4 regions of the Streptomyces sp. NPDC046985 genome follow, and region 2 is predicted to be linked to each of the others. Evidence: riboswitches for the same ligand, from Rfam matches in the RefSeq annotation. Region 2 holds a riboswitch; each other region holds the start of a gene.

The links. A riboswitch is a leader RNA that binds a small molecule or an ion and turns the genes downstream of it on or off. The one in region 2 is predicted to bind cyclic di-AMP.
Positions count from the first base shown of each region.
Region 1: another riboswitch for cyclic di-AMP. It lies ahead of ABZ861_RS11150 (C40 family peptidase); the one in region 2 lies ahead of ABZ861_RS13065 (transglycosylase SLT domain-containing protein).
Region 3: another riboswitch for cyclic di-AMP. It lies ahead of ABZ861_RS23670 (M23 family metallopeptidase); the one in region 2 lies ahead of ABZ861_RS13065 (transglycosylase SLT domain-containing protein).
Region 4: another riboswitch for cyclic di-AMP. It lies ahead of ABZ861_RS14925 (M23 family metallopeptidase); the one in region 2 lies ahead of ABZ861_RS13065 (transglycosylase SLT domain-containing protein).

Region 1 is NZ_JBEYWK010000007.1:85,881-91,582, reverse strand. Features, by position in the region: gene ABZ861_RS11170 (urease subunit alpha) at 1-27, opposite strand, end outside; gene ABZ861_RS11165 (urease subunit beta) at 20-331, opposite strand; gene ABZ861_RS11160 (urease subunit gamma) at 342-644, opposite strand; gene ABZ861_RS11155 (ANTAR domain-containing protein) at 886-1,227, opposite strand; cyclic di-AMP (ydaO/yuaA leader) riboswitch at 1,669-1,884, shown strand; gene ABZ861_RS11150 (C40 family peptidase) at 1,888-2,361, shown strand; gene ABZ861_RS11145 (ATP-binding protein) at 2,447-2,905, opposite strand; gene ABZ861_RS11140 (helix-turn-helix transcriptional regulator) at 3,206-4,069, shown strand; gene ABZ861_RS11135 (DUF397 domain-containing protein) at 4,099-4,329, shown strand; gene ABZ861_RS11130 (8-amino-7-oxononanoate synthase) at 4,491-5,624, opposite strand.
Region 2 is NZ_JBEYWK010000008.1:191,107-196,808, forward strand. Features, by position in the region: gene ABZ861_RS13060 (polyprenyl synthetase family protein) at 396-1,406, opposite strand; cyclic di-AMP (ydaO/yuaA leader) riboswitch at 2,035-2,240, shown strand; gene ABZ861_RS13065 (transglycosylase SLT domain-containing protein) at 2,244-2,735, shown strand; gene ABZ861_RS13070 (HAD family hydrolase) at 3,021-3,833, opposite strand; gene ABZ861_RS13075 (ATP-grasp domain-containing protein) at 4,123-5,382, opposite strand.
Region 3 is NZ_JBEYWK010000019.1:25,279-30,980, reverse strand. Features, by position in the region: gene ABZ861_RS23680 (pitrilysin family protein) at 1-616, shown strand, start outside; gene ABZ861_RS23675 (pitrilysin family protein) at 613-2,001, shown strand; cyclic di-AMP (ydaO/yuaA leader) riboswitch at 2,225-2,388, shown strand; gene ABZ861_RS23670 (M23 family metallopeptidase) at 2,401-3,159, shown strand; gene ABZ861_RS23665 (GntR family transcriptional regulator) at 3,474-4,130, shown strand; gene ABZ861_RS23660 (HPr family phosphocarrier protein) at 4,384-4,665, opposite strand; gene ABZ861_RS23655 (GNAT family N-acetyltransferase) at 4,852-5,702, shown strand, end outside.
Region 4 is NZ_JBEYWK010000010.1:17,201-22,902, reverse strand. Features, by position in the region: gene ABZ861_RS14935 (dihydrofolate reductase family protein) at 99-1,238, shown strand; tRNA gene ABZ861_RS14930 (tRNA-Met) at 1,338-1,411, shown strand; cyclic di-AMP (ydaO/yuaA leader) riboswitch at 1,857-2,016, shown strand; gene ABZ861_RS14925 (M23 family metallopeptidase) at 2,024-3,088, shown strand; gene ABZ861_RS14920 (aldo/keto reductase) at 3,170-4,114, shown strand; gene ABZ861_RS14915 (PrsW family intramembrane metalloprotease) at 4,209-5,702, opposite strand, start outside.

The sequences.
Region 1 (5,702 bases), on a different contig from region 2:
GTAGGCGGCGCGGGAGATCTCAGGCATCGAGGGCGCCTCCCGTCTCGCCGCGCAGGCCGGGCACGATCCGGGCGCCGGCCAGCGGCACGAGGGCGACGTCGACGGGGATGCCGGGCTCGAAGCGCACGGCGGTTCCGGCGGCGATGTCCAGGCGCTTGCCGCGCGCGGCGGCGCGGTCGAAGTCCAGGCCCGGGTTGGCCTCGGCGAAGTGGTAGTGCGAGCCGACCTGGACCGGCCGGTCGGCGGCGTTGAGCACGGTCAGCCGGGTGACCTCGCGGCCCTCGTTGCAGACGATCGGGTCGTCGGCGAACAGGATCTCTCCGGGAATCACGGCGCCCCCTTCAGACGATCGGCTCGTGGACGGTCACGAGCTTGGTGCCGTCGGGGAAGGTCGCCTCGACCTGGACGTCGCGGATCATCTCCGCGACGCCCTCCATGACGTCGTCCCGGGTGAGCAGCTCGCGCCCGGAGGACATGAGTTCGGCGACGGTGCGGCCGTCCCGCGCGCCTTCGAGGAGGTGCGCGGTGATGAGGGCGACCGCCTCCGGGTGGTTCAGGCGCAGTCCTCGGGCCCGGCGCTTCCCGGCCACGTCGGCCGCCACATGGATGAGCAGCCTCTCTTGTTCGTGCGGGGTCAGTTGCACGGGCCCACCTCACAGTCCTCGCTCCGGACCGTGCGGGGTCCGGTTGCCGCAGCCACCGCGACGGGACAGGTCTCGCACAGGGACGAAGCGTCCCATGTCCGGCGATACGGATGGAAAAACCGCAGGTGGCGTGGAAGGCGAGGCTAGTTCGTCGGCGTTTCGGCGACGTTAACCAGACCTCGATCGCCCCACGACCGACGCACGGACTGCTCCATACGGGTCATCACGTGTCATCCGGCGCCTAGGAGAGGCGCACCGCGTGCCGGTCGAGCGCGTGGCGCAGCTCCTCCAGCTCGGTGTCGGACAGGGCCCCGCCCTGGGCGAACTTCAGGACGCGCTCGGCGATCGTGCGCACCTTCGTGTTCGTGCGCTGGGAGACGTCCCGCAGCACCCGCCAGGCGTCGTCGGGGGGTATGCGCGCGAAGGCCACCACGGCGCCGATGGCCTGGTCTATGACGGCGTGCGAGGTCACGGCGCGTCGTAGCTGCTCGATTTCCTCGTGCAGCCGCTCGTGTTCCACCGCCAGATCCGTGACGGACAGCGGCGTGAGGGGATGCCACTGGGAAATCGCGAAGAACGCCATGGAGATCCCCTGGGTCGTCGAGCGGCCGGAGTTCCACCCCCAGCTTGCTTCAGGAGGTCTCCGCGCACGACCGGAGGACGGACGGACGCCGGCCCGCCTCCGGCGGCCGGGAGCGCTCCGCAGGGGCGCCGGCGGAGGGTCCGGGCGGCGCGGACACGCCCTGCGGCGACCAAATGACGTACGGCCTTTCGGTGGAAACGGCGACTCCTTCTCCCCTCGCTCCGGTTGCGCGGCGCGCCTGGGCGGAGGGCGGAACCGGCCGTTCTGCCGCTGGTGGGGGGCGTCGCCGCGCAGGGCGGTGACAGGCGGAAAGCACGGGTGCCCACCCGAACGGGCGACTGGTGAGTAACGTCACACATGCCCGGTTGCGTTGGGATTTTCGGACATCTGTGGGTCAAGATCCCTGTCTGACGACAAGCCCCCGCCACAGCGGCGGGGCGGTCCGGGCGGACGCCGAGTCCTGCCGCCGCGCGGACGACCGGTCGACGGCAGTGGATCGGCAGGAGTGGAGGACCCGAGCACGACGGGTCGCCGGCACGGTCACGCCATGGCCGGGCCTGGCCGCCCTTGGGGTGAAGCCGCGTTTCCCCGCGGCCGGGCTACTTCGCCAGCCCGAACCCGACAGGTCATCCTTCACAGGCGGCTGACGAAGGGTTGCGCATGACTGCGCTCAATCGTGTCCCGTCACTGATGGCCAGGGCCGGTACGGCCTCGGCTCTGACTTTCGCCGCCGTGAGCGGCACCGTGGTGGCGCCCGGCCTCGCCCCCGAGGCCGCCGCCGCGACCATGGCCACCAGGGCGCTCCAGATCGCGGCGTCCAAGCAAGGCGCCGCCTACCAGTGGGGGGCGACCGGACCGCGCCGGTTCGACTGCTCCGGGCTCACCCAGTACTCGTTCGGCAAGGCGGGCAAGAAGCTGCCCCGCACGGCGGCCCAGCAGTACAACGGGACGCGGCATATCTCCGCGAGCAGCCGAAGAGCCGGGGACCTGGTGTTCTTCCACGCGGGCCCCTACGTCTACCACGTCGGCATCTACGCCGGACGGGACAGGCTGTGGCACGCGCCGAGGACCGGGTCCGTCGTGCGGCTGGAGAAGATCTGGAGCCACAGCGTCTGGTACGGGCGGGTCAACTGACCGGCCGCGGCACGGTGGCGGACATCCCGTCCTGCCGTCACCACGGTGCACTCAGGAGGAGGAAGCCTCACGCGCTGACGCTCCCTCAGCGGTTCTGCGGGTCGGTCGTGGTGACCGGACGGTCCCGGAAGGCCCAGGGGAGTTCGATGCAGACCGTCTTGCCGCCCTCGCAGGTGGGCAGCACGGTCAGCCGGCCGCCGCACTCCGCGGTGAGCCAACGGATGATCACCATGCCCCGGCCGCCGTCCTGCCGCAGGGCGGGCGGCAGTCGTCTGGGGAACTGCGGGTGCCCGTCGGTGACGCCGATGCGCAACCGCTCGTCGCGCTCCAGCACGAGGTCCACCGTGAAGGTGGGCGACTGGCCCGAGGTGTGCAGCACGGCGTTCGCGGCGAGTTCGGAGACGATGAGCCGGACCGTGTCGGCGATCTCCGCGTCCGACGGCACGCCCCACTCCGCGAGGGCGCCGACCGCGTAGCTCCGCGCGGCGGGGACCGAGGCGGGGTCGCTCGGCAGCGTGACGGATGCTTCCAGATGGTCTGCCATGGCGACGTCGTCCCTTTCCCGTCGGGTCTCGTCGGACGCCGGATCCCGCCGGATCCGGACCGCGGCCGCCGGATTCCCCGGCGGACGGCGGTTCCGACGCGGTGTGGATGGTGCGCGCGTACGGTCCCGGACTGTGCGTGGCCGTCACCCTGCCACCGCTGGGACGGTCACGGAGGCGATCCGCCGAGAAGTGCATATATCTATCGCTCGATCCGGTGAACTCTGCGACAGGAGACCGTATGTGACGCGGGGCGCCGGAGGCTGCTGTGGTCGGCCCGGCGAAGGAGCGAGGAGCAGTCGATGCGGCACGGTCCCGCGGTGCGCCGCCGGAAACTGGGCGCCGAACTGCGCGCGTTGCGCGCCGACGCCGGTCTCACCAGTGAGGAGGCGGCCCGCCGGGTGGGCTGGCACCAGTCGAAGGTGAGCCGGATCGAGACGGGCGCGAGCGGGGCGAAACCGGCCGACGTACGGCTGCTGATGGACGCGTACGCGGTGCGCGACTCCCGATCGCGCCACTTGATCATGGCCTTGACGGGGCCCGGGGACGGCGAGGAGGGGCGGCCGCACTGGTCGCGCGCCTATCACGGGGTGCTGCCGTCGGCCTACCGGGACTTCATCAGCCTGGAGTCCCAGGCGACCGCGATGCGCACGCTGGAGACCTCCGTGATCCCCGGGCTGCTCCAGACCCGTGCGTACGCGCGGGCGGTGACCCGGGCCGCCGTGGGAGAACTGGACGACGAGCGGCTGGACGCGCTGGTGGAGGTACGGCTGGCCCGCCAGGACGTGCTGCGGGCCGATCCCCCGCTGGAGCTGAACGCCGTGCTGGACGAAGCGGTGCTGCGCCGGGAGGTCGGCGGCCCGGAGACCATGGCGCGGCAGCGGGAGCGGCTGGCCCAGGCGGCGCGGCTGCCGCACGTACGGCTCCAGATCCTGCCGTTCGCCGCGGGAGCGCACATCGGCATCACCGGGCCTTTCGTTATCTTCTCTTTTTCGAACACTTCTGATCTGGATGTGGTCGTTCTCGACCACTTGACGCGTAGCCTCCACCTCGAACGGAAAGAAGACGTGGGGGCCTATACCGGGGCCTTCGACACCCTTCGTTTCCACGCCCTGTCCACCGAGGACTCGTTGGAGTTCATCGCCGCCCTGAGCCGGGGCGGGTGACGGCGCGTACGAGCGCGTAAGGAGGCGCCATGTCCGCTCGACCGCGGAACGTACCTTCCAGCACTGATCTGCACGGCGCGCGGTGGCTGCGCAGCAGTTACAGCACGGGCGCCAACAACTGCGTCGAGACGGCCCGTCCGTCGTCGGGATCCGGCGCCGGACTGCTCGCCGTGCGCGACTCCAAGCACCCGGCCGGTCCCGCGCTGCTGTTCTCCCCGGAGAGCTGGTCTGGTTTCACCGCCGCACTGTCCCGTCTCTGACCGGGGCACGACGGCGGGGATCAGGACATCGACGTGCCGGGCGTGTTGACTCGCAGGGTGGTTCAGGCGGGTCAGCACGCCTCGTGCGGTGGCCGGAAAGGGCGGGCCGGTGCACTTCTCCGGTCACGGCACGAGGCGGCGCCGCGCCCTGCGCCGGCGGGTCAGGGACGCGTCTCGTCGATCACCCGCACGGCGCGTTCGATCTGCGCCTCGGAGAGGTCCGCGCGGGCGGTGAGCCGGATCCGGGAGACGCCGTCGGGCACGGAGGGAGGCCGGAAACAGCCCACGGCCAGGCCCGCCGCACGGCAGTCCGCCGCCCAGCGCACGGCCGCCTCCGGAGACGGCGCGCGCACGGAGACCACCGCGGCGTCCGGGCGCACCGCCGCCAGTCCGGCCGCGGTCAGGCGCGCGTGCAGCCCGGCGGCCACCGCGCGCGCCCGCGCCGCGCGCTCCGGCTCGCGGCGCAGCACTCCCAGCGCGGCCAGCGCCGCGCCCGCCGCCGCCGGGGCGAGCCCGGTGTCGAAGACGAAGGTCCGGGCCGTGTTGAGCAGATGGCCGATCACCCGGGCCGGGCCGAGCACCGCGCCGCCCTGGCTGCCGAGGGACTTGGACAGCGTGACCGTCGCCACCACGTCGTCGGCCCCGGCGAGCCCGGCCGCGTTCGGGGCGCCCCGGCCGCCGGGGCCGAGGACGCCCAGGCCGTGGGCGTCGTCGACGACCAGACCCGCGCCGTGCTCCCGGCACGCGGCCGCGAGCGCGGCGAGGGGGGCCGCGTCGCCGTCGACCGAGAACACCGTGTCGGAGACGCAGATCGCCGCCCCTCCCCCGGCGTGCGCGCCGAGCGCCTTGCGCACGGCCTCCGGGTCGTTGTGCCCGACGACCTGCCGCTCCCCCCGGGCCAGTCGGCAGCCGTCGATGAGCGAGGCGTGGTTGCCCGCGTCGGAGACGATCAGCGAGCCGTGCGGCGCGAGCGCGGTGACCGCGGCGAGGTTGGCGGCGTAGCCGGAGGAGAGGACGAGCGCCGCCTCGAAGCCGCAGAACTCGGCCAGTTCGCGCTCCAGTCGGGCGTGCAGCTCGGTGGAGCCGGTGACCAGCCGGGAGCCGGTGGCGCCGCCGCCCCAGGTGCGCGCCGCCGCCGCGGCGCCCTCGGTGACCTCCGGATGGCGCGTCAGACCCAGGTAGTCGTTGCCCGCGAGGTCCAGCAGCGGCGAGTCGGCCGGGCGGGGCCGCAGCGTCCGGACGAGTCCGGCCCGGCGGCGCAGCTCCGCCTGCTCGTCGATCCAGCCGAACGCCATGGCTCCTCCGGGCAGATGTAGGCAGTGCGCCGACCCTGGTGGGCGGCCCCGTCCGCGACCCTAGTGGGCGGCCCCGTC
Region 2 (5,702 bases):
CGCGTTATAGGGGGACGGGCTCCCGGCGCGCTCAGAGGCCGTGCCGCGTCCGGCCCGCACCGGGGGAAGGGGCTTCCGGCGCGCTACGGGAAGCGCGGGGCCTGCGCCGGTCGGGCGCGAGAACGCCGCTCGTCGCCGCCTGCACAGGGCGCACCGGCCTACCGGCCACCCGGCCCACCAGCAGCGGCGGACGCGGGAAGCCGCCCGCCGGGGGCCTCGGGGCGCCGCCGACGGACCGGAGCCGGGTCGGTCCAGCCGACGCGGACGCGGCGTGCCCAGTCGCTCCAGCCGACACGGCGGAATCGGTCGGCCCAGCCGAAGCGCCGCGTACCCGGCCGGTCCAGCCGACCCCGCGTACACGTCACTCCGGCCGACGCGCCGCGTATCCAGTCGGGCTAGCCGGCCCGGTGGACCACCGCGTCGCACAGTTCCCGCAGCGCCGTCTTCGCGTCGCACTCGCGCAGCGGGGCCAGTGCGGCCCGCGCGTCCTCCGCGTAGCGCACGGTGTCGCGGCGGGCGTCCGCCAAGGCCGGGTGCGCCCGCAGCTTCGCGAGGGCCTCCGCGTGCCGCGCGTCGTCGGTCAGGTCGGACTCCAGCAGCTCGCACAGGGCGGCGTCCTCGGCCAGCCCGAGCCGGGCCGCGCGTTCGCGCAGGCGCAGCACCGGCAGGGTCGCGATGCCCTCGCGCAGATCCGTGCCCGGGGTCTTGCCGGACTCGCGGGAGTCGGAGGCGATGTCCAGCACGTCGTCCGCGAGCTGGAAGGCGACGCCCAGCCGCTCCCCGTACTGCGTCAGGACGTCCACGACCCGCTCGTCGGCGCCGGACATCATGGCGCCGAACCGGCAGGAGACGGCCACCAGCGATCCCGTCTTGCCGCCGAGCACGTCCAGGTAGTGGTCGACCGGGTCCCGGCCGTCCTGCGGGCCCGCCGTCTCCAGGATCTGCCCGGTGACCAGCCGTTCGAACGCCAGCGCCTGCACCCGGACCGCCTCGGGGCCGAGGTCGGCGAGGATCTGGGAGGCGCGGGCGAACAGGAAGTCGCCGGTCAGGACCGCGACCGAGTTGCCCCAGCGGGTGTTCGCGCTGGCCACCCCGCGCCGCACCGCGGCCTCGTCCATCACGTCGTCGTGGTACAGCGTCGCCAGGTGGGTCAGCTCCACGACCACGGCCGACGGCACGACCCCCGGCGCGTACGGGTCGCCGAACTGCGCCGCGAGCATCACGAGCAGCGGCCGGAAGCGCTTCCCGCCCGCCGTGACCAGGTGCTGCGCGGCCTCCGTGATGAAGGGGACCTCGCTCTTGGTGGCTTCGAGCAGCCCTTCCTCGACAGCCGTCAATCCGGCCTGGACATCGGCTTCGAGAGCCTGGTCCCGCACGCTCAGTCCGAACGGCCCGACGACGGTCACGAGGGGTCTCCTGTCTTCTGGTGTCTGCTGGCGCCTACACGGTTCGTCGATAGGTCGTTGCCATCAGTCGAGTCAGCGTATCCGGTCACGTTTCGATCACCGCCAGCGCCTGTCGTTACAGGCCGGGCGGCAGGGGATCACGCCCGGCATGGGATCACGCCTGGCATGGGGTCGATCACTCCGTAGGAACTGGTGCCTGTCGACGCGCCTTTCCTCGCCCGCGGCGACGCCCGCGCGTGCGCCCGCCCACAGATGTTCCCGTATGCACGGGCCATAACCTCACTCGATGTGACAGCCGTCACACGTCTTCGCGCCCCGCCTTCGCACCCGCCGCCCCACCCCCTTCGATCCAAAGTCCGATTTAACCGTATTGCCATTTCCCCTCCCCTTAAGGGGCAATTGGGCTCAGCCCCATCAAACCGTGACTTGGGTCACGTCCGACCCTGGACGCCGCGCGCCCCGCCCACCCTTTCCCGCCTTCGCCCGTATGCCAGTTGACCCTTGGCGACTGCAAAGGATCTAGTACCCCATACGCCTCAGACCAAGGTCAAATAGGACTTGTACGAATCCGGCACTTGTTCAGGACATGTGCTCTCGCATACGTTCCGCCCTGCCGGGTGGACGCCGAATCCTGCCACCGCCCGAATCCAACGACCGAACACTCTTGGCAGGAGCGGGGGACCCAGGTAAGTCGCCGCGCCGGAACGCCTACGCCGTCTCACGGTTGAGGCCGCTCCGGAGCGGCTCGGGGTGAAGCCGCGTCCGCACAGGACGCGGCCGGGCACCTCCCCGCCCGAACCCGACAGCTCACCTCGCAGGCGACGGAGAGGAATTCCCATGCTTGGAAACGGTCTTCGCCGCGCCCGCACCGCTCGTCTCGTCCGCACCCTCGCCATCAGCGGCACGGGCGCCGGTGTGCTCGCCCTCCCCCTGATCGGGGCGGGCTGCGCCTCCGCCGCCACCCCGGCCACCGCTCCCGCCGTCAAGACGGCGGTCACCATCGGCTACCCGAACACCCTCGACGGCTGGATCCGCGCCTCCCTCGCCGTCATGGCCCAGAAGCACATCCCGGGCACCTACAACGGCATCTACCGCAACGTCATACGCGAGTCGTCCGGCAACCCCAGGGCCATCAACCTCTGGGACTCCAACGCCCGCGCCGGCATCCCGTCCAAGGGCCTGCTCCAGGTCATCCAGCCGACCTTCACCACGTACCACGTGAACGGCACGTCCTGGGACATCTACGACCCGGTCGCCAACATCACCGCCGCCTGCAACTACGCGGCCCACCGGTACGGCACCATCGACAACGTCCACGGCGCGTACTGACCCGCACGGCCCGGCCGAGGGACGCCCCGTCCCCGGCCGGCGCCGCCGACCCGACCGGTCGGCCCCCGGCCCCGCCGGCGGTCCGGCCGGTCGCGTGCGTTTCCGCCCGGCGGCCCGGCCGGTGGGACGCGTTTCCGCCCAGCGGACCGGCCGGTGGGACGCGATCCGCCCGGCGTCCTAGCGATCGGACGCGTTTCCGCCCGGCGGTCCGACCGGGCTGACACGTATCCGACGGCGGTCCGATCGGGCTGACGCGTTTCCGACGCCGCTGACGGCCCGTCCGGTTCAGGACTCGGGGAACAGCCGCTCCAGGACGACCGCGACGCCGTCGTCCTCGTTCGACGAGGTGACCTCGTCGGCCACCGCCTTCAGCTCGGGGTGGGCGCCTGCCATGGCGACGCCGCGGGCGGCCCACCGGAACATCGGGACGTCGTTGGGCATGTCGCCGAAGGCGAGGGCGTGCTCGCGGCCCAGCCCGAGGCGCGCGGCGGCCAGCGCCAGCCCGGTCGCCTTGGTGACGCCGCGGGGCTGGAGCTCGACGGTCCCCGGCCCCGACATGGTGACCGTGGCCAGCGAGCCGACCACGCCGCGGGCCACCGCGGCCAAGTCGTCGTCCGACAGCGTGGGATGGCGCAGCAGCACCTTGATGATGGGCGCCCGCCACAGCTCCTCGCGCCGCTCGATCCGCCGGGCCGGCAGGGTCGGGTGCGGCATCCGGTACCCCGGCTCGATGAGCGTGAGCCCGTCCGCTCCGTCCTGGTCGACCGCGGCGTACACCTCCCCCGCCTCGGCCTCGATCTTGCCGAGCGCGGTCTCGGCCGCCTCCCGGTCCAGGGCGACCGACCACAGCAGGCGGTCCGCCCCGGCGTCGTAGAGCTGCGCGCCCTGGCCGCACACCGCGAGCCCGGTCGCGCCCAGGGCCCGCAGCAACGGCCGCACCCGCGGCGCCGGCCGGCCGGTCACGACCAGGTGCCGCGCACCGGCCGCCGCCGTCCGCACGAGCGCGGCACGCGACCGCGCGGACACGGTGTCGTCGCCGCGCAGCAGCGTTCCGTCCAGGTCGGTGGCGATGAGGCGGTACGCGGGGGGTGCGGGCATGATCAGAGGATACGGACCACCCACCGCCCGAACCCCACGGGAGGCGACGGGGGGCCACGGCCGCCGAAGCCCGGCCAGTTCCCGCCGACTCCTTCTGCGCGCCGACCAGTTGACGGCCTCCGGGCCGCGGTCAGCCGCCCGGAGTGTGGTCGCGGGACCGGCGCTGCGGTCAGCCGCCCAGGGCCGCGCTCGCAGGACCGGCGTAGCGGTCAGCCGCCCGGCTCCGTAGTCACAGGACCGGCACCGCGGTCAACCGCCCGGCGCCACCGTCGCGGAACCCGCGCCGCGTTCAGCCGTCCGGTCCCGCCGTCGCGGGACCGGCGCCGCCGCGTCGGTGGGTGCGCCACAGGCGGTAGAGGTGGGACGCGCCCGGCCGTGCGCAGCGCGCGAGCATGACGAGGAACGGCAGCGGATCGTCGCCCGCCAGCCACGCCAGCTCCGTGCCGCTCGCCTTCGCCGGGGCGTGCGGCGTGGTGTAGCCGCTGCGGCGGTAGGCGAGCAGGGCGGGCAGGTCGATGTTCTCCACGAGGTAGCGGCGCCCGGCGCGCTGCTCGCCCTTGGGAACGGGGCGGCCGGTCAGGTCCAGGTGCATGGCCCGCACCACGTCCACCCCCGCCTCGTTCTCGAAGAGGCGGAACTGGGCGCCCATGCGCGGATTGAAGTCGAGGAGCTTGTACCGCCCGTCGCGCCGGTCGAAGCGCAGGTCGAGGTCGACGATCCCGGTGTAGCCGATCTGTTTGACGAAACGGGCGGCGAGGTCGGCGAGTTCCGGGTTGTCCACGACGTAGGCGCTGGCCGTCATGCCCGCGTGCGGCGGCCAGGAGCGGACCTTGACCCCGGTGAACATCGCCAGCGGCGTCGAGTCCGCGCCGACGTAGGCGTGCACGATCCAGTCCTCGGCCGCCTCCCGGGGCAGGTACTCCTGGAGGATCACCCCGGGTCTCTCGCCCCACTCGCGGGCCAGGGCGAGCAGTCCCGCGCGGGTGGCGATCCTGGTGGTGCCGTGCACGGCGGGGCGGCTGCGGCGGGCGAACGCCTCGCGGTTCTTGGCCACCACGGGGAAGCGGGCGTCCGCGGCGAACGCGACGACGTCCTCGTACGAGTCGGGGAAGGCGGCGGCCGGGGAGGAGACGCCGTGCTCGGCGCACAGCTCGTGCAGGCCCTGTTTGCTGGCCAGGCGGCGCGGCAGGCCGGGCGGGACGCGCGGGAAGAGGAAGCGGCCCGCGAGTTCGTCCTGGTGCTCGGCGATCAGGACGGCGGCCTCCTCGTCGGTCGGGACGAGGACGGCGGGCCGCCCGATGCGGCGCCCGATCCGCAGCAGCCCCTCGACCAGGTGCTCCGCCTCCTCGCTGCCCCTGGTCGGCCAGACGAACGCACGAGCGAGATAGCGGGAGGACGCCGCGGGCGTGTAGGGGTCCTCGGTGACGGCGTACATGGGCACGCCGAGGCGGCCCAGACTGCGGACGGCGCCGACTCCGCCGTGGTGCAGCGGGTAGTCGCCGAACTTCACGAGCAGGCCCGGCACGTCGCGGTCGGCCGCGAACGGCACGCTGACGGCGTTCCCGGCCTCATGTCTGACCACGTGTCTGACCGCGCTTCCGGCCACGTGTCTGACCACGCCTGCGGCCACGTGTCTGACCGTGCTCCCGGCCACGTTCCCGGCCACGCGTCCCCTCACCGGTCCCCCTACGGGAGCGGACCCACCCCGTCCGCCTCCCGCAAAAGACGCTAAGCCGGAACGGAGTGCTCCGACAAGAGCAATCCGGACATTGCAAACTCTTTAGAGCCTGCCCAAGACAGCCGCCGCCCCCGTAACGTGTGGTCCGGCCACATGTATGGGTGGCCCGCCACTGGAACGCACGGAACACG
Region 3 (5,702 bases), on a different contig from region 2:
CGAGGTCGTCGAGGAGGAGGTCCCGGCCCGCGCCCTGATGGCCGCCTACCGGCTCCCGCAGGACGGCACGCGCGCGAGCGACGCGGCCGACCTCGCCCTGACCATCCTGGGCGGCGGCGAGTCCTCGCGCCTGTACAACCGGCTGGTGCGCCGCGACCGCACCGCCGTGGCGGCCGGGTTCGGCCTGCTGCGGCTGTCCGGCGCCCCCTCCCTGGGCTGGCTGGACGTGAAGACGTCCGGCGACGTCGAGGTGCCGGTCATCGAGACCGCCATCGACGAGGAGCTGGCCCGGTTCGCCGAGGAGGGCCCGACCGCCGAGGAGATGGAGCGCGCCCAGGCCCAGCTCGAGCGCGAGTGGCTGGACCGGCTCGGCACGGTCGCCGGCCGCGCCGACGAACTGTGCCGGTACGCCGTCCTGTTCGGCGACCCGCAGCTCGCCCTGACCGCCGTGCAGCGGGTGCTGGAGGTGACGCCCGAGGAGGTCCAGGAGGTCGCCCAGGCGCGCCTGCGCCCCGACAACCGCGCGGTGCTCGTCTACGAGCCGACCGCCGGCGACGCACAGGACCAGGCGCCGGACGCGGACGCCACCGACGACACCGAGGAGGCGGCGAAGTGACCGAGCTCGCCACGATGGACTTCCACGCCCGCCCCGAGGCCGGAGAGGCCCGGCCCTGGGCGTTCCCGGCGCCCGAGCGGAGCACGCTGGACAACGGCCTGACGGTGCTGCGCTGCCAGCGCCCCGGCCAGAAGGTCGTCGCCGTGGAGGTGCTGCTCGACGCGCCCCTGGAGGCCGAGCCGGCCGGCCTGGACGGCGTCGCGACGATCATGGCGCGCGCCTTCGCCGAGGGCACCGACAAGCACTCCGCGGAGGACTTCGCGGCCGAGCTGGAGCGCGCGGGCGCCACCCTGGACATGCACGCCGACCACCCCGGAGTGCGGCTCAGCCTGGAGGTTCCCGCCTCCCGGCTCGCCAAGGGGCTCGGCCTGCTGTCCGATGCCCTCCGGGCGCCCGCGTTCGCGGACTCCGAGGTCGAGCGGCTGGTGCGCAACCGGCTCGACGAGATCCCGCACGAGATGGCCAACCCCTCGCGCCGCGCCGCCAAGGAACTCTCCCGGCAGCTCTTCCCGGCCGCCGCGCGCATGTCGCGTCCGCGCCAGGGCACCGAGGAGACCGTCGCCGCCATCGACTCGGCGGCCGTCCGCGCCTTCTACGACCGGCACGTGCGGCCCGCCACGGCCACCGCCGTGGTCGTCGGCGACCTCACCGGCATTGACCTGGACGAGCTGCTCGGCGAGACCCTGGGCGCCTGGACCGGCACGCAGGCCAAGCCGCGGCCCGTGCCGCCGGTGACCGCCGACGACACCGGCCGCGTGGTCATCGTGGACCGCCCCGGCGCCGTGCAGACGCAGCTTCTGATCGGCCGCATCGGCCCCGACCGGCACGACCGGGTGTGGCCCGCGCAGGTGCTCGGCACGTACTGCCTCGGCGGCACCCTCACCTCGCGCCTGGACCGCGTCCTGCGCGAGGAGAAAGGCTACACCTACGGCGTGCGGGCGTTCGGCCAGGTGCTGCGCTCGGCCCCGGACGGCTCCGGCGCCGCCATGCTCGCGATCAGCGGCTCGGTCGACACGCCGAACACCGGACCGGCTCTGGACGACCTGTTCACGGTGCTGCGCAGGCTGGCCTCCGGGGGCCTGACCGACGCCGAGCGGGACGTCGCCGTGCAGAACCTCGTCGGCGTGGCCCCGCTCAAGTACGAGACGGCCGCCGCCGTGGCGAGCACGCTGGCCGACCAGGTGGAGCAGCACCTGGCCGACGACTACCAGGCGACGCTCTATCAGCAGCTCGCCGCCACCGGCACGGTGGAGGCCACCGCGGCGGTCGTGGGCGCCTTCCCGCAGGACCGCCTGGTGACGGTGCTCGTCGGCGACGCGGCGCAGATCAAGGCGCCGGTCGAGGCCCTGGGCATCGGTCAGGTCACCGTCGTCGCGGCCGAGTAGCGCGGCTCGGCGCGGCGCCGGCGACGGCGAAGCACGGCGGGGCCCTGGTGACCGAAGCGTCACCAGGGCCCCGCCGTGTCCGTATTGGGGCCGTTCGGGAAGACGATGCCCGTCTGCTCTGTGTCGTGCGCTACAAAGAGGCTGCCGCGTTTGGGAAGGGGAAGCGGCCCCCCTTACCGTCGGTCCGGCTGTCCGTCGGGCACTGCGCCGCAGCCGCGGCACCGGACAGTCATCGCCGAGTCCCCGTACGGCGCGAGCCAGGGGAGCCGGGGACCCACCGTCCCTGGGGTGAATCGGGCGCCCGCGCGCATCGCGCGAGGGGGCCTGTAGGAGACCTTCCTGCTCCGAACCCGTCAGCTAACCCGGTAGGCGAGAGGGAAGGAAAGGACCATCGTCTGCATGGCGTTCACGCGCCCCGCCGGGAGGCATCGCCGTCCCGGAAGAACGCACCGCACCACCGCCCGCGCGGCGGGCGTGGCGGCTCTCACCGCCACCGGCGTCGTCGGCGCCCTCGCCGCGGCCCCGGCCCTCGCCGCCGAGACTCCCGCTTCGCAGGACACCGGCCTCACCTCGGTGATCAGCGCCGGCGACTCCGTCGCGGAGAAGATCGACGCCCAGGCCGTCGCCCAGCGGCAGGCCGCCGAGCGGAAGCGGGCCGAGCAGGCCGCCCGTGAGCGGGCCGCCGAGCTGGCGACGGAGAAGCGCGAGGCGAAGGAGCGCGCCGCCCGCGCGGCCGAGCGCCGGCGGCTCAACGCCTTCGTGCCGCCGATCGCCGACTCCTACGTCTCCACCGGTTACAAGACCGGCGGCGCCCTGTGGTCCTCCGGCGTGCACACCGGCATCGACTTCCACGCCATGAGCGGCACCGTCGTCCACGCCGTCGGCGCCGGCACCGTCGTCCAGACCGGCTGGGGCGGGGCGTACGGCAACCAGATCGTGATCCGGATGGCGGACGGCATGTACACGCAGTACGGGCACCTGTCGTCCGTCGGCGTCTCGGTGGGCCAGCAGGTCACTCCCGGTCAGCGAATCGGCCTGTCCGGCGACACCGGCAACACCACCGGTCCCCACCTCCACTTCGAGGCCCGTACCGGCCCGGACTACGGCTCGGACGTCGACCCGGTCGCCTACCTCCGCGAGCACGGCGTGAACGCCTGACAGGCGGACACGCGCGGGAAGGGCCCGCGCAGGGGAAGCCTGCGCGCGGGGGCCCCGCAACCGGGTCCTCCGCAACCACGCCCCCCCCCCCCCGCGATTGGACCCAAAGAAGATCCCCGAGGCCCCGGCTTTCATGCCGGGGCTTTCGGCTGTCCGATCCCGCACGCCGGTCCCATCGCCGTGTTTTCGTTGTCTGAAAAACGTCGCTGAATTGCGGCCCCCGTCAAATATCCCGGCGCCGTGGAATAGAGTCACTGCATACGCGCGTCGTCGGTGCGGCGCGGGAATCTCGGCGGAATCTGCGGAGGTCGGTCATGCGCATTCCGGCGCACTCGGTGTGCACCGCGATCCGGGACGACATCGTCGCCGGCGTCCACGAGCGGGGCGGCAGACTGACCGAGGAAGTCCTCGCCCGCCGCTACGGCGTCTCGCGCGTCCCCGTGCGCGAGGCCCTGCGCACCCTGGAGGCCGAGGGCTTCGTGGTCACGCGGCGGCACGCGGGCGCCTATGTGGCGGAGCCGACCGGGGAGGAGGCCGCCGACTTCCTGGAGATGCGCCTGCTGCTGGAACCGCTGGCCGCCTCCCGCGCCGCCCAGCGGAGCACCGAGGCCCATCTGAAAGTGCTGCGCGGGCTGGTCAGGCTGGGGCAGGAGCGGGCCGCGGACGGCGGCGAGGAACTGCGCTCCCTGGGGAGCTGGTTCCACGAGACGCTCGTCCATGCCTGCGGCAGCCCCGCCCTCGCCGCCTCGCTGACCCAGTTGCGGCACAAGATCGCCTGGACGTACGCGGTCCGGGCCCCCGCCGACCCGGTGGCGTCGTGGGCCGAGCACGCCGCCATCGTGGACGCCGTGGCGCGCGGCGACGCGGCGCGCGCCCGATCGCTGACCGCGCTGCACGCCGGGCGCGCCGCGGTCGCGCACCGTGTGAGGGCTTCGCAACATCCCGTCAACACATCGGGACCGCGTCATTAACACGCGGCACTTATACAAGTGTATTGAAGGCGGGAATCCGACGAGCTTTATGCGCGCCGCCTTCTCTGCGACTGGCGTAGCTTTCACGTTTGGCGCCGCGCGAAGAGGCGGTGTGCTCGGGAATCGTCGTCGACGCGCCCCCGCGCAGTCGATCCATACGAAGGCGGTCACCCCGCCCGTGGCCCGGGAACGGCGAAACCGCGTCGCCCGAAAAGGGGCGGCGCGGTTTCGCCGTAGCGTTTGTGCGAGCGGGTCAGACCGTCTCGGGAAGCTCTTCGAGGCCCTCGGAGACCAGCTTGGCCAGCCGGTCCAGGGCGGCCTCAGCGCCCTCGGCGTCAGAGGCGAGGACGACCTCCTCGCCGCCCTGGGCGCCGAGACCGAGGACGGCCAGCATGGAGGCCGCGTTGACGGGGGCGCCGTCGGCCTTGGCGATCGTCACGGGGACCCCAGAGGCCGTGGCGGCCCGGACGAAGAGGGAGGCGGGGCGGGCGTGGAGGCCCTCGGTCCAGCCGATGTTGACGCGGCGCTCAGCCATGTGATGCTGCCCTTCAGATGTATCAGGTTGTCTAGACCAGTTTCCCACACGCGGAGCACCCCCGTCTTGGGCGATGCCCTCGGGACGACGCCGGACCGCGGCCTCGGTCCGGCGGGCGCGTCCTCGCGCACGTCCTCCACAGACTGCCTCGGGTCGCTGTCAGACGCGAGCCGTACTCTGGGGCCCATGCAGACCCCGTCGGACCGGCACGCGTACCCCGCCCACTGGGAGGCCGACGTAGTGCTGCGCGACGGCGGAACCGCACGGATCCGGCCCATTGCCGCCGAGGACGCCGACCGGCTGGTCAGCTTCTACGAACAGGTGTCGGACGAGTCCAAGTACTACCGTTTCTTCGCGCCCTACCCGCGTCTGTCCGCGAAGGACGTCCACCGCTTCACGCACCACGACTTCGTGGACCGGGTGGGACTCGCGGCCACCGTCGGCGGCGAGTTCATCGCCACCGTACGCTACGACCGGGTCGGCCCCACCGGGGCGCCCGCCTCCGCGCCCGCCGACGAGGCGGAGGTCGCCTTCCTGGTGCAGGACGCCCACCAGGGGCGCGGGGTCGCCTCCGCCCTCCTGGAGCACCTCGCGGCCGTCGCCCGCGAGCGCGGCATCCGCCGCTTCGCCGCCGAGGTGCTGCCCGCCAACAGCAAGATGATCAAAGTGTTCACGGACGCCGGGTACACCCAGAAGCGCAGCTTCGAGGACGGCGTCGTGCGCCTGGAGTTCGACATCGAGCCGACGGACCGCTCCCTCGCCGTGCAGCGCGCACGGGAGCAGCGCGCCGAGGCGCGGTCGGTGCGGCGGCTGCTCGCGCCCCGCTCGGTCGCCGTGATCGGGGCCGGCCGCGCGCCCGGCGGAGTGGGCCGCAGCATCCTGGACCACGTCCGCGACGCCGGTTTCACCGGTCGGCTGTACGCCGTCAACCGCGCATACGGCGAGGCGGGCGAGGAGGGCGCGGGCCCGAGGACCGTCGGCGGGGCGCCCGTCCACCGCTCGGTGCGCGAGATCGACGGGCCGGTGGACCTCGCGGT
Region 4 (5,702 bases), on a different contig from region 2:
TCCGGGTTTCTCCGTCGAGGACGGCGCCGCCCAGCAGCGGCCCAGCGCCCCCCCACCCCCGCTGGACCCCTTCCCCCCTCGCGAGGGAGACTGCCTCGGTGGCTCTTCCGTATGTCCTGCTGTCCGCCGCCGTCTCTCTCGACGGTTATCTGGATGACACCGGTCCCGACCGTCTGCTGCTGTCCGGTCCCGCTGACTTCGACCGGGTCGACGCGGTGCGGGCGTCGGTCGACGCGATTCTGATCGGCGCCGGCACACTGCGCGCCGACAACCCCCGGCTCCTGGTGAACTCGCCGCGGCGGCGCGCCGACCGGGTCGCCGCGGGGCGGCCGGAGTACCCGTTGAAGGTGACGGTCAGCGCCTCCGGCGCGCTGGACCCCGAGGCGCGCTTCTGGCACACCGGCGGCGAGAAGGCCGTCTACACCACCGACGCGGGCGCCGAGCGGCTGCGCGGGACCGCCGTCGCGGACGCCGCCGCCGTCGTCTCCCTGGGCGCCGTACTCGACTGGCGCCGCCTGCTGGAGCACCTGCACGACGAGCGCGGGGTGCGCCGGCTCATGGTCGAGGGCGGCGGGACGGTGCACACCCAACTGCTCCAGCGCCAGCTCGCCGACGAGGTGCAGCTCGTCCTGGCCCCGCTGTTCGTGGGGGACCCGCGGGCGCCTCGGCTGTTCGGGCCGGGCGCGTACCAAGGGGGCCGGCTGCGGCTGGTGGAGAGCCGGTCCGTCGGGGACGTCGTCCTCATGCGCTACGAGCCGACCGCCCCCGGCGCCGCGGGCGCGGCCGTTCCCGCGGACCGGCACTGGCTGCGGATCGCGTGCGAGCTGGCGGCGCGGTGCCCGCCGTCGCGGACCGCCTTCAGCGTGGGCGCCGTGGTGGTCGCCGCCGACGGGACCGAGCTGGCGCGCGGACACTCGCGCGAGGGCGGCGACCCGGTCGTGCACGCGGAAGAGGCCGCGCTGGCCAGGATCGATCCCGCGGATCCGCGGCTGGCCGGCGCCACGGTCTACAGCAGCCTGGAGCCGTGCGCCCGCCGCGCTTCGCGGCCCCGCCCGTGCGCCCGGCTGATCCTCGACGCGGGAGTGCGGCGCGTGGTCACGGCCTGGCGGGAGCCGGACACGTTCGTGGAGGGCGCCGACGGGAGCGCCGTGCTGGCGGGCGGCGGTGCGGAGGTCGTCGTCCTGCCGGAGTTCGAGGAGGCCGCCCGGGAGCCCAACCGGCACCTGGGCGCTCCGTGAGCGCGGCCGGACATGCGGTCGGCGAGCGGGTCCGCGGGCAGGTCCGCGGGCAACGCGTTCGCGAGCAGGCCCGTGGATGAGGTATGTTTACTTCATCGACGCGGGGTGGAGCAGCTCGGTAGCTCGCTGGGCTCATAACCCAGAGGTCGCAGGTTCAAATCCTGTCCCCGCTACTGAAGGCTCAGGGCCGCTTTCGATCTACGGATCGGGAGCGGCCCTGAGTGTTTTCCCGGCGGGAGTGCGTCCGCTGGGGTGCGTTCGCTGAGGTGCGCGGTCTCCGACGTCCAGCGTCCCTCGCGCCCCGTTCACAGTGGGCGACTGACTGATCTCGGCTTCTGGCGGCTTCAACCGCCTCCCCTGCGCTCCGGTGACTCCCGCGGCGCCTGAAGCACCGTCAGAACGCGCGAGTTCCGGCGCCCGGCCCCCGCCTCCCTGCGCACCGGCCCCCGCCTCCCTCACCGCCCCGCGGTCAACTCGCCCGGTTTTGGCCGTGCATGAACCCTGCGGGTCGGCCAAAAAGGCTGAATGATCAAGCCGTACGGCTTGGAATCTCTGGCGCGGGTCTATTAACGTTCGATAACGCAGCGCGGTCGTCACAGCCGTCACAAGAGGCGGCTCCGTGCGCACGCGCCGAATCCCGTGAGGGAACCGGGGAACCACCACCTTGGGGTGAATCGGGCGTACTCCACCGTCGTCGCACGGCGGGTTTACGCGCGTAGGAGACCTTCCCGTTCCGAACCCGTCAGCTAACCCGGTAGGCGACGGAAGGAAAGGAGCACGCCCGCGTGGCGTCCAACCGGCCTGCCTCTGCTGCCCCGTTCGTGCCGACCCAGCGCTCCGAGACCTTCGGCCACGACGGCGGGCGCCCCGACGAGGGGCCCTGGGAGGAGTGGAACCCCACCGAGGACTCGCTCCGTCCGGTGCGCGGCCGGCACCGTGTCGCCAAGCAGCGCGGCGGCGGACTCGCCCGCAGCTCCACCGTGCTCGGCGTGGGCGTCATGGCCGCCGTCGGCGCGGGCGGGATGGCCAGCGCCCATACCGGGAAGCCGCCGGTCTCCATCTCGCTGCCCGACCTGCCCTCCGTGGAGTCCCTGCTCGACGGCGCCGGTCACGACGGCGCGCAGGATGCGCGGGGCTCGGCGACCGCGCTCAGCGACCTCGCCGGGCGCCCCGCGACGACGACCGCGGTCTCCGCCGCGAGCACGCGCACCGGCGCCGACGCAGGGGAGACGCTGCGCAACCGCATCATGGCCCAGGCCGAGCAGCAGCAGAGCCAGGTCACGGCCAAGGCGCAGGCGACGGCGGAGGACGCGGCCGCCCGGCGGGCCGACGCGGCCGTCGCCACGGCGCGGAAGCAAGCCGAGGCCAAGGCCGTCGCCGCGAAGAAGCAGGCGGACGAGGCGGTTCAGAGGAAGGCCGAAGAGGTCAGACGCGCGGAGCTGGCCGCGCAGTACACGCTGCCGACCTCCTCGTACACCATCACCTCCACCTTCGGCGAGGCCGGCTCCATGTGGTCCTCGGGCCACCACACCGGCCTCGACTTCGCCGCGCCCACCGGCACCCTGATCAAGGCGATCCACAGCGGCACGATCACCGAGGCCGGATGGGCCGGCGCCTACGGCTACCGGACGATCCTCACCCTCGACGACGGCACCGAGCTGTGGTTCTGCCACCAGTCGTCGATCAACGTGACGGTCGGGCAGAAGGTGAGCACCGGCGAGATCATCGGCCGCGTCGGCGCCACCGGCAACGTCACCGGGCCGCACGTGCACCTGGAGGTGCATCCGAACGGCCAGGCCGCCGCCATCGACCCGATGCCCTGGCTGCGCGACAGGGGCCTCAACCCCTGAGCCACACCGTTTGCCCGGTTTTTGCGGCAATGCGGCGCGCGCCGAGGAATGGCAGGCAGCGGGCGATCGTTGACTGCATACATGACTTCTCTTCGCACACTTGGCTCGTCCGATCTTGAGGTCTTCCCGCTGGCGCTGGGCGGCAACGTCTTCGGCTGGACCGCCGACCAGGAGCAGTCCTTCGCCGTCCTGGACGCCTACGCCGCCGCCGGGGGCAACTTCGTCGACACCGCCGACGTCTACTCGGCGTGGGTCGAGGGCAACCGGGGCGGCGAGTCCGAGACGATCATCGGCGACTGGCTCAAGGAGCGCGGCAACCGCTCCGACGTCGTCATCGCCACCAAGCTCGGCCAGCACCCCGACCACCAGGGGCTGACCGCCCCCGTCATCAGGGCCGCGGCCGACGCCTCCCTGAAGCGCCTGGGCACCGACTACATCGACCTGCTCTACACCCACTACGACCGGCCGGAGGTCCCCGTCGCGGAGATCATCGGCACGCTCGACGAGCTGGTGAAGGCGGGCAAGGTGCGGCACATCGCCGCCTCCAACATATCCGCCGGGCGCCTGCGGGAGTCGCTGGAGTTCTCCGAGCGGGAGGGCCTGGCCCGGTACGCGGCGCTCCAGCCGCAGTACAACCTCGTCTCGCGCGACACCTACGAGGGCGAGCTGCGCGACCTCGCCGAGAGCGCCGGCCTGGCCGCCCTCCCCTACTACGCGCTGGCCTCCGGCTTCCTGACCGGCAAGTACCGGCCCGGCACGACGGTCGACAGCGCACGGGCCGAGGGCGCCGCCAAGCACCTGGCGACCGAGCGCGGCCAGAAGGTCCTGGCCGCCCTCGACGAAGTCGCACAGGCGCACAGCGCCGAGGTCGCCACGGTGGCCCTCGCCTGGCTGGCCGCCCAGCCGACGGTGGCCGCTCCGATCGCCTCGGCGCGGACCGTGGAGCAGCTTCCGGCCCTGCTCGCGGTGGCCGATCTGCGCCTGACGCAGGAGGAACTGGACCAGCTCACCCAGGCATCGGCCTGAGCAGCCGCCCCACCCGCACCGGGCGCCCCACCCGCACCGGGCGTCCCACCCGCACCGGGCGTCCCACCCGCACCGGGCGTTGTGCCGGCCTCCGCTACGGCGCCCGGTACGGGTCCTGCGGGACGTAGGGGGCGGGGGAGGGGACGGCCGGGGCGTGCTGGCGCGGCACGTACGGCCCCGGCGCCGCCGCAGGTCCGGGCGACGTCCCTGGCCGCCCGGACCAGCCCGGATACGGCTGCGCGTAGAGGTACGGGTACGGGTACGAATACGGCCCTGGTACGCCGTACTGCGGCTGCCCGTACATGCCGTGGGCTCCCCACGCCCCGTGCCCGTGCGGGCCTCCCCAGGCCCCGTGCCCGCCTTGGCCTCCCCACGCCCCCGGCGCCCCGTATCCGGCCCACGGCGACGCGGCGAACCGCACCGGCGGGGCGGTCATCCGGGCCGCGTGTTCGAGGGCGGGCCGCGCCACCGCCCGGCGCCGCCACAGCTCGTGCAGCAGATCTCGTTCCCGCGCGGCCATGTCGGATCCGGCCCGGCCGAGGCGTCCGCGGCGCCGCAGGAAGGCCAGCGAGGTGGCGTACGCCTCGTACTGGGCGACGGTCCGCGCGGCCGGTTTGCCCAGGTGGTGGGCCGCGTACGCGCGGGCGAGCCGCCGGGCCCGCAGGGAGCCCAGGGCGAACGGCTCGGCGGGCGCCAGCCATCCGGCGGCGGCGTAGCCGGGCAGCTCCTCGCGCACGGTCCGCAGCTCGCGCTGCCGGGTCCAGACCACCAGCCAGGTCAGCAGGCCGAACGCGGGCAGCATGACGACCCCGTACACCGCGAAGAAGCCCCACTCGCCGAAGGCCGAGGAGCCGTTCCAGAAGGCGTGCATGCCCATCGCGAGCAGCAGCCCGGCCGCCGGTGCCAGGACGCGGCGCAGGCGCTGGCGCTCCCCGGCCAGGGCGGCGAGGCCGAAGCCGATGCCCGTGCAGACGGTGAACAGCGGGTGCGCGAACGGCGACATCACCACCCGCACGAAGAAGGTGGCCGCGGTGACCGAGGCGACGCCCCGGTCGCCGGTGAGCTGGTCGGCGCCGAAGGCGGTGCCGAGGTAGAGGATGTTCTCGGTGAACGCGAACCCGGTCGCGGTCACCCCGGCGACGACCGCCCCGTCGACGACGCCGGTGACGTCGCGTCGGCGGAAGAGGAAGATCAGCAGGACGGCGGCGGCCTTCGCGGACTCCTCCACCACCGGCGCTATCACGGTCGCGCCGAGGGCGTGCGCGTCCCCCGGATCAGCGGTCGCCGCCGCGATCCACTTCGTCGCGAAGCTGTTGGCGACGAGCGCGATGAGCGCGGCGGCGCAGGCGCCCCAGGCGAAGGCGAACACCATGTTCCGCCAGGGGCCGGGGTGGACCCGGTCCAGCCAGCGGAAGGCGGCCGTCAGCAGCGGGACGGGCAGCACGGCCAGCCCGAGGCCCACCAGCAGTCCCTCGGCGCCGGTCTGCCGAAGCACCAGGGCGAGGATGACCAGCCCGGACAGCGCGAGCAGGGCGGCGAGGGCGCCGTAGCGCACCCTGCGCCGCTGCCACCAGTGCGGACGCCCCGG